DNA from 2 places in the Pseudonocardia cypriaca genome. Region 2 is predicted to be linked to the other one. Evidence: riboswitches for the same ligand, from Rfam matches in the RefSeq annotation. Region 2 holds a riboswitch; the other holds the start of a gene.
What was found. A riboswitch is a leader RNA that binds a small molecule or an ion and turns the genes downstream of it on or off. The one in region 2 is predicted to bind thiamine pyrophosphate.

Region 1 (3,870 bases), on a different contig from region 2:
GTTCTTCTGCAGGCTCATGAAGATCCCGAGCCCGGCCGTGGCGCCGACGTACTCGGCGAAGATCGCGCCGGTGACGGCGTAGGTGATGCCGATGCGCAGCGCCGTGAAGAACCGGGGCATCGCGCCGGGCAGGCGCACGTAGCGGAACTGCTGCCAGCGGGAGGCGCCCATGCTGCGCAGCAGGCTGGTGGCCTGCCGGTCGGTGGCGGCGAACCCCTCGATCAGCCCGACGGTGATCGGGAAGAACGTGACGAGGGCGATCACCACGACCTTCGGGAACAGCCCGAACCCGAACCAGATGATCAGCAACGGGGCGATCGCGATGATCGGCAGCGTCTGCGAGGCGACCAGCAGCGGGGTGAGGGCGCGGCGCAGCCACGGCGAGAAGTCGACCGCGATCGCGAGCGCCCAGCCCAGCGCCAGCGACACGGCGAACCCCACCGCGGTGACCTGCAGCGTCGGCACCGTGTTGGCCCAGATCTGGGCGCGGAACGCCCAGCCCTGCTCCAGCACGCGCAGCGGCGAGGGCAGGACCTGCGGCCGCACGTCCGCCGCGGTGACGTACCACTGCCAGGCCGTCAGCCCGGCGGCCACCAGCACGACCGGCGGCCCCACCCGCCCCCACACCCGCGAGTCCGACGCCCAGGCACGGCGGGTGGTGCGTTCGAGCACGGGCTCAGGCGGGCGGTGCGAGGTAGTCATCGGTGAACCACGTCGTGAAGTCGGGGCGCTGGGTCAGGGGCGCCCCGTCGGGCCCGGTGAGCACGCCCGAGTCGAACACCCAGCCCGAGTAGCCTGCCCACCTCTCGGGCGTCTGGGTGCCCACCCGGCCGTTCTCGTCGCGCAGGAACCGCTCGGCGAGCATGTGCTGGCTGCGCGTCACGAGCTCCGGTTCGCTGAACGCGCCGGGGTTCGCGTCGATCAGGAGCTGGGCCGCACGGTCCGGGTCGTCGGCCGCGAGCTGGTAGCCGCGCTGCGCCGCCTGCACGAACTTCGCCGCGAGGTCGGGGTGGTCCCGCAGCCATGGCGAGTTGCCGATGAGCAGCACGTTGTAGGCGTCGGGGAAGCCGTAGTCGGTGTAGGAGAACGTCTTCAGCGGCTGCCCGCGCAGCTCCGCCTCGATGCCCTCCCACGCGACGAACGGCTCGGTGAAGTCGACCTCGCCCGCGTAGAGCGCCTCGTAGGCGGCGGTGCCCAGCACGACGGTGCGGAACGTGCCCGTGCCACCCGCGTCCTGGATGACGGCCCGCATCTTGGGCTCCTCGTACGCAGCGCCGAACCCGCCGTACGTCTTGCCGTCCAGGTCGCGCGGCGAGGTGATGTCGGCGCGGTCGGCCCGCACCGCGATCTGCGTCGCCCAGTGCTGCAGCACCGCCATCACGGACGTGATCTCGGCGCCGGCCGCCTTCGAGAACGTGAACGAGTCCTGGAAGGAGATGCCGAACTCGGCCGCGCCGGAGGACACGAGCGTGTCCGGCGACGTGTTGTTGTACGGCAGGAACTGCACGTCGAGACCGGCCTCGCGGAACCAGCCCTCCTGCTGTGCCACGAACAGGCCGGTGTGGTTGGTGTTCGGGGTCCAGTCGAGGGCGATGCGCACGGTCTGCTGCCCACTGCTGCCCCCTCCGCAACCGGCCAGCAGCAGCGCCAGCACTGCGCCGAGGACGGCCGCGATCCGGGGTGCGCGTACGGGTTTCACCAGTTCCTCCCTACGCCGGTACTAACCGGGTCAGGTACGAACGGTCGGCGGCCGGTCCTGCCGCCCTCTCAGCCTCGGAACGCGAGGCTCCCGTGGGTCGGGAGGAGGATACGTCCTGTTCCCGCCAGGCGCAGTCGGCCTCCTCACACAGGTGGCTCTCCCCGAATCTCGCCGGGGTGCCCCGACGGCGGGCGCTCCAGCTCCTCCCGGCCGGCGCCGCGGCCGCGGCGGGAGCCGGTGTAGGCCCACGCGCGCAGGCGGCGCAGCGGCCGGGCCGGCTGCAGCTCGGGATGGGAGTTGCGCATCGGGTCGAACGCGATCGCGTCCTCGCCGTGCGGCGCCTCCAGCACGAGCCGTCCGATGGGGCGCCGGGGGCGGTGGCGTTCCCGCTCGGTCAGCGTGAACGCCAGCGGGGTGACGGCCGCGGTGGGATCGGCGGGCGCGGCCTCCTGCGGGTCCTCCGGCTCGAGGCCGAGCACCACGCGGCTCCCGGCGGCCGCGTACGGCAGCAGCGTCGTGTACGGCCGCCTGGCCCACCCACCGGACGGGACGAGGAACCGGTTCCCGCTGGTGAACAGCACGTCGAGGACGTGCCCGCCCACCTCGGTGCGTACGGCCACGCCGAGCAGGTCCGGGAGCCCGCCCGGCGTGCCCGCGCCCTTCGACAGCCGTACGAGCGCGGGGCGCTCGCCGGTTCCGCCGAGCGCGGTGGCCGTCGCGGAGGCGCGCTCGGTGAGCGAGACGTGGGCGTCGAACAGCTCGCCCCGTGGGTGGAAGGCGCGGGCGGCTCGCCACCGCGCGAGCTGCGTGAAGGCGGCGGAGACCAGCTGGCGCATACCGGGCACGGTGGTGGCGTTCCCGCCCGGCTATCGCGCCACTCGTTCCCGCTGGAAGACGGTGAAGAGGAACACGAGCGACGGCACCAGCAGCAGGGCGCCGATGCCGAGCACCCACAGCACCGCGGAGAGCACGGCCGGATCGCCTGCCGCCGCCGGGACGCTCAGCCCGGGCAGCACCTGCGGGTACTGCGCGGCGCCCCATCCCCAGATCACGGCGGCGACGGCCAGCGCGGCGGTCACCCGGACCAGCACGTACCTGCGGGCGATCAGCAACCCCAGCGACGCCACCCCGGCGAGCACGCTGGTCAGCGCGATCGGCAGGGCGCGGCCGGTCAGCCCGGCGACGAGTGCCGGCGCGTCCGCCCGGACGACGAGCGGTGCGGCCACGGTCGCGACACCGACGACCACGCCCGTCACGAGGGCCCGCCGCCGGAAGCCCTCGGCGAGCCGCTCCTGCCCGGCGCGACGGGCGTCGGCACACAGGTAGACGGCGGCCAGGTACGCGCACGCGCCGACGGCCAGCAGCCCGACGGTGACGGACGTGGGGTTCCACCAGCTGCCGAGGACGTCCCCGTCCTCGATCCGCGCCGGCACCCGACCGGACGCGACGGCGCCGGCGATCGCGCCGAGGAAGAACGGCGTCACCACCGACGAGAACGCGAACGCGGCGCCGAACAGCCGCTGCAGCCACAGCTCCTCGCTCGCCTTGCGAAAAGCGAAGGCCGCCCCGCGGGCGATGATGCCGAGCGCGGCGAGGGTGAGCGGGATGTAGAGGGTGGCGGCGAACGGGGCGAATGCCGTCGGGAACGCCGTCCAGAACAGCGTGATCACGAAGATCAGCCACACGTGGTTGGCCTCCCAGACCGGGCCGATGGAGTGCTCGATCAGGTCGCGCTGCGGGCGCCCGCGCTCGGCGCCGCCTGCGAGCAGGTCCCACAGCCCGGCTCCGAAGTCGGCACCACCGAGCAGCGCGTACAGGGTGAGCCCGATCCACAGGATCGCGAGCAGCGCGTCCGCGGCGCTCATCGGGCGTCCGTCCGCTCCTGGGGCGCCACCGGCCCGCGGCGGGCCAGCCGGCGCAGGACGGCGACGGTCGCCACCGTCAGCACGGCGTACACGGCCAGCACGGTCAGCAGGCCGGCGACGAGCCCGGGGTGCGGGTTGACCGCGTCGCGGGTGAGCAGGACGCCGTAGACGACCCATGGCTGGCGGCCGACCTCCGTGACGACCCAGCCGGCCTCCAGCGCGATGGCCGCGGCCGGCCCGGCGAGCACGGCGGCGCGCAGGAACCACGGCGAGCCGGGCAGGTCCCGGCGCCGCCACCAGCTCCAC
Region 2 (3,870 bases):
GATCCGGCGCATCGCCACGGTGGTGAGCGCGGTGCCCGACGCCACGAGGGCTCGTTCGAGGATCTCCAGGTTCGAGGCCCCGCCCGTCCCCATGATCAGCCGCGAGGCGATCTTGCGGTCCCCCACCAGCAGCGTCTCGTCCATCGTCATCCTCCCTGCACCGCCGTCAGCACCTCCACACGCGCACCGTCCGCGAGCGCGACGGACGCCCAGCCGGCCCGTGGCACGACCTCACCGTCGACCGCGACCGCCACCCCGCTCTCGGGAGCACCGAGCGCGGCGAGCGCATCGCGCACGCACGAGCCGTCCGCGAGCTCGCGCCGCTCACCGTTGATCCACACCTGCACGTGCTACCTCCTTGCGAGCGACCGCGACGGGTCCGCGGCGCGCACCGGGTCGGGGACGGGTTCACCGCGCAGCAGGGCCAGCACGGCGTCTGCGGTGACGGGCGCGAGCAACATCCCGTTCCGGTGGTGGCCGGTGGCCACGAGCAGGCCGTCCGGGCCGAGCGCGCCGATCAGGGGAAGGTTGTCCGGGGTGCCCGGGCGCAGCCCCGCGGCGCTCTCCACCAGGGCGTACTCGGCGATGCCCGGCAGGATCCGCTCGGCGTCGCGCAGCAGGTCCCGCACCCCGCCGACGGTGACCTCCGTGTCGAACCCCAGCTCCGCCTGGGTGGCCCCTATGACGAGCCCGCCGTCGTCGCGCGGGACGACGTAGACCGGGCGCCCGTCCACCAGCGCGCGCACCGTGCGCCGCGGCGGCGGGAAGGCGCCACGGCGGTGCGCGATCCGCAGGATCTCGCCCTTGACCGGGCGCACCAGGCCGTCGAGCGCCGGGTGCAGCGCGGACGAGTGCGCGCCCGCCGCGACGAGCACGGTGTCCGCGTCGAGGGCACCGCCGTCCGTGCGGACCCCGGTGACCCGTTCGCCGTCGTCGAGGACGGCACGCGCCGCCCGTTCCACGACCGTGACGCCTGCCCGCTCCGCGGCGGAACGGAGGGCGGCGAGCAACACCCGGTTGTCGACGGCGAGGTCGTCGGGCACCGACAGGCCACCGCGCACGTCCGGGCCCAGCGCGGGCTCCAGCCTGCGCAGCTCCCGGCCGGAGAGCCGCTCGACGTCCCGGCCGAGGCGGCCCAGGAAGTCGGCGAGCGTCTCCAGCTCGGCGCGGTCGCCGGAGCCCGTGGCCGCGACCACCGTGCCGTCGGTGCGCAGCCCGGCCGGCTGTCCGGCGGACTCCTCGAGCTCGGCGGCGAACGCGGGCCAGCGGCGCACCGCGGCCTCGCCGAGCTCCAGCAGCTCCTCCTCGCCCGGCCACGCCTCCGTGACGGGCGCGAGCATGCCGCCCGCCACCCACGACGCCCCGGACGCGGGCGCCGGATCCAGCACGGTGACCCGCAGGCCCGCCTCGGCGGCACGCCACGCACAGGACAGGCCGATCACGCCTGCCCCGATCACCGTCAACGAGTTCGACATCATCTCCGCTCCCTGCGCCGGCATGACCCGGATCAGGTTCGACGGTCGGGATCTGTCGGATCCCCTCTCAGCCCGCAGTACGGGCTCCCGTGCGTCACCTGCCACTCACCCTACGCGGTATCGATTGCCTCCGCTTCGCTCCGGCGTCCGAGCGGGCCCTCTGAGGCGCCGTCCTGCTCCTCCGGTGCTCGGTCGCTCGTTCCTCGCTCCCTGCGCGCCTCCCCCGCACGACGACGCCGGGCCCGCTCGCTCGGCGGACTGTCTCCCCTGATCCCGAGGCCGCGTATGGTCGGACGACGTGCCTGGCTTCGACGGCGCCACCGTGCGCAAGCGACTGGACGACGCCCGCCTCTACCTCTGCACCGGCGCCCGCCGCCGCACCGGCGACCTCGCCGAGTTCGCCGACGCGGCCCTCGCAGGCGGCGTCGACATCATCCAGCTGCGGGACAAGGGCCCCGACGGCCCGCTCGAAGCCCGGGACGAGCTCGCCGCGCTGGAGATCCTCGCCGAGGCGTGCGCGCGGCACGGCGCCCTGCTCGCCGTGAACGACCGGGCCGACATCGCCCTCGCGGCAGGCGCCGACGTCCTGCACCTCGGCCAGGACGACCTACCCGTCCGGTGGGCCCGGGAGGTGGTGGGTGACGAGGTGGTGGTCGGGCGCTCCTCGCACAGCCCCGCCGAGACCGCGACCGCGGCCGAAGAGCCCGGCGTCGACTACTTCTGCGTCGGCCCCTGCTGGCCGACGCCCACGAAGCCGGGCCGTCCCGCCCCCGGGCTCGACCTCGTGCACACGGTGGCCGGCCGCGCGCCGTCCCGGCCCTGGTTCGCGATCGGCGGGATCGACCACGCCCGCCTCGACGAGGTGCTGGCCGCGGGCGCCGAGCGCATCGTGGTGGTGCGCGCGATCACGGAGGCAGAAGACCCGCGCGCAGCGGCAGCGGCGTTCGCGACGAGGCTGCGAGCCGCCACCGGAGCATGATCCCCGCAAGGGGTACCTGACGGCCGCCGCGGGGCGCTCAGCGCGACCGGAGGGCGCGCCGGGCCGCCCACCGCGCCCGGTACCAGCGGATCATCCACAGCCAGCCCGGATTGTCACCCGTCCGGCGTGGGCGGCCGGTCGCCGCAGGCCTCCGCTTGCTGCGGTGGCTCGTCGTCGCGGTCGCGCGGTCGATCGGTGGCCTGTGCAGGAACGAGTCGTCGTGCACGTCACCGACGAGCACCCAGGCCGAGCCTGCGCACGTGCCCGACCGCTGCCAGACCCGTTGTCCTGGCGGTGTTCCGATCACGGCGGCGGAGTTCACCCGTACAAGGGTGTCCCTCGGCGGCGCCTGAGTCGTCACGGCTCGCGGGCATCTTCACTACCGGCTGGCTGGGGTGTCCGGGTGCCTCAGTCGCCCTCTTGCAGGTCGGGGATCCGGATCTCCGGGGTGGGCTGCGGGGTGGCGGTGCCGCTCCCGCGCTCCCGGGTCGACTCGGTGCCGGAGCGCGGCTCGCTCGTCGGCGTGGGTTCCGTGCTGGAGGTCGACTCGCTCGTCGACTCGGGTTCCGTGGTCGGCTCCGAGCTCGGCGTGGGCTGCTCGGACGTCGGCTCGCTGGTGCTCTCGTCCTCTTGGTCGGCAGCGGGTGGCGTCAGGACCCGCCCGACCGAGGTGCCGGGCTGGCCGGTGGTGAGCGAGGCCCCCTTCGCCCACTCCAGCCCGGTGACCACCAGCAGGCCGATCGCGAAGACCACCACGGTGGCGGCCGCGTAGATCCAGAACCGGCGCGGCCTGCGCAGTACGGGCTCGACCTGCAGCTGGGTGGTGGCGGAGTCGCCGGGATCGGTCGGCGTCGGTGCGGTCAGCTGCACCGTCGGCGTGTCGGACAGGTCGGTCCGGCGGCCAGGGGTGATGCGGACGCGGGCGAGGATCGTGTCGCGGGTGCGGTCGAGGGACCGCTGGTAGAGCGTGGTGGCCACCGTGCTGGCCACCGACCCCAGCGCGGCGCCCGTCACCGTGCCCGTGGCGCCGAAGAACGACCCCAGCACGGCGCTGGTGGCCGCTGCCCCGGCACCGGCGAGCACCTTGTTGACGGTGAGATCAACCGCCTTCGCGGGGGCGGTCACCTCCGGCTCGGCGGTGGCGCTCTCAGCGGTGGGGCTGGATCGAGGCGCGGTGGGCTGGGGCATGGCTCCCTGGGGTGGATCGTCCGGATGCTTCCGTGCCGTTCCAACGGTGTACCCGCCAGGATCGCTCCAAACGATCAGGCATCGTGAGCGTCTTCACGCCGAGCGGCAGGATTGCGTAGCCCAGCGTGCCCAGGCGGTAGGGCCGATCGAAGCACCGGCCACGAGAGCGCGACGCACAGCGCCACGAGCGGCCAGGTGAGCACCGCGCGGGCGATGCCGAGCGCCACC

Region 1: linked by a shared signal. The riboswitch ahead of FB388_RS22660 (ABC transporter substrate-binding protein) and the one ahead of thiO (glycine oxidase ThiO) in region 2 are both predicted to bind thiamine pyrophosphate.

What each region holds. Positions count from the first base shown of each region.
Region 1 covers NZ_VFPH01000002.1:1,073,236-1,077,105, forward strand. The annotation lists gene FB388_RS22655 (ABC transporter permease) at 1-702, opposite strand, end outside; gene FB388_RS22660 (ABC transporter substrate-binding protein) at 677-1,699, opposite strand; TPP riboswitch at 1,690-1,803, opposite strand; gene FB388_RS22665 (hypothetical protein) at 1,843-2,535, opposite strand; gene FB388_RS22670 (cytochrome d ubiquinol oxidase subunit II) at 2,566-3,564, opposite strand; gene FB388_RS22675 (cytochrome ubiquinol oxidase subunit I) at 3,561-3,870, opposite strand, start outside.
Region 2 covers NZ_VFPH01000003.1:650,894-654,763, forward strand. The annotation lists gene thiG (thiazole synthase) at 1-144, opposite strand, end outside; gene thiS (sulfur carrier protein ThiS) at 147-347, opposite strand; gene thiO (glycine oxidase ThiO) at 351-1,478, opposite strand; TPP riboswitch at 1,468-1,576, opposite strand; gene thiE (thiamine phosphate synthase) at 1,774-2,454, shown strand; gene FB388_RS34770 (hypothetical protein) at 2,492-2,776, opposite strand; gene FB388_RS34775 (hypothetical protein) at 2,863-3,642, opposite strand; gene FB388_RS34780 (DUF3159 domain-containing protein) at 3,717-3,870, opposite strand, start outside.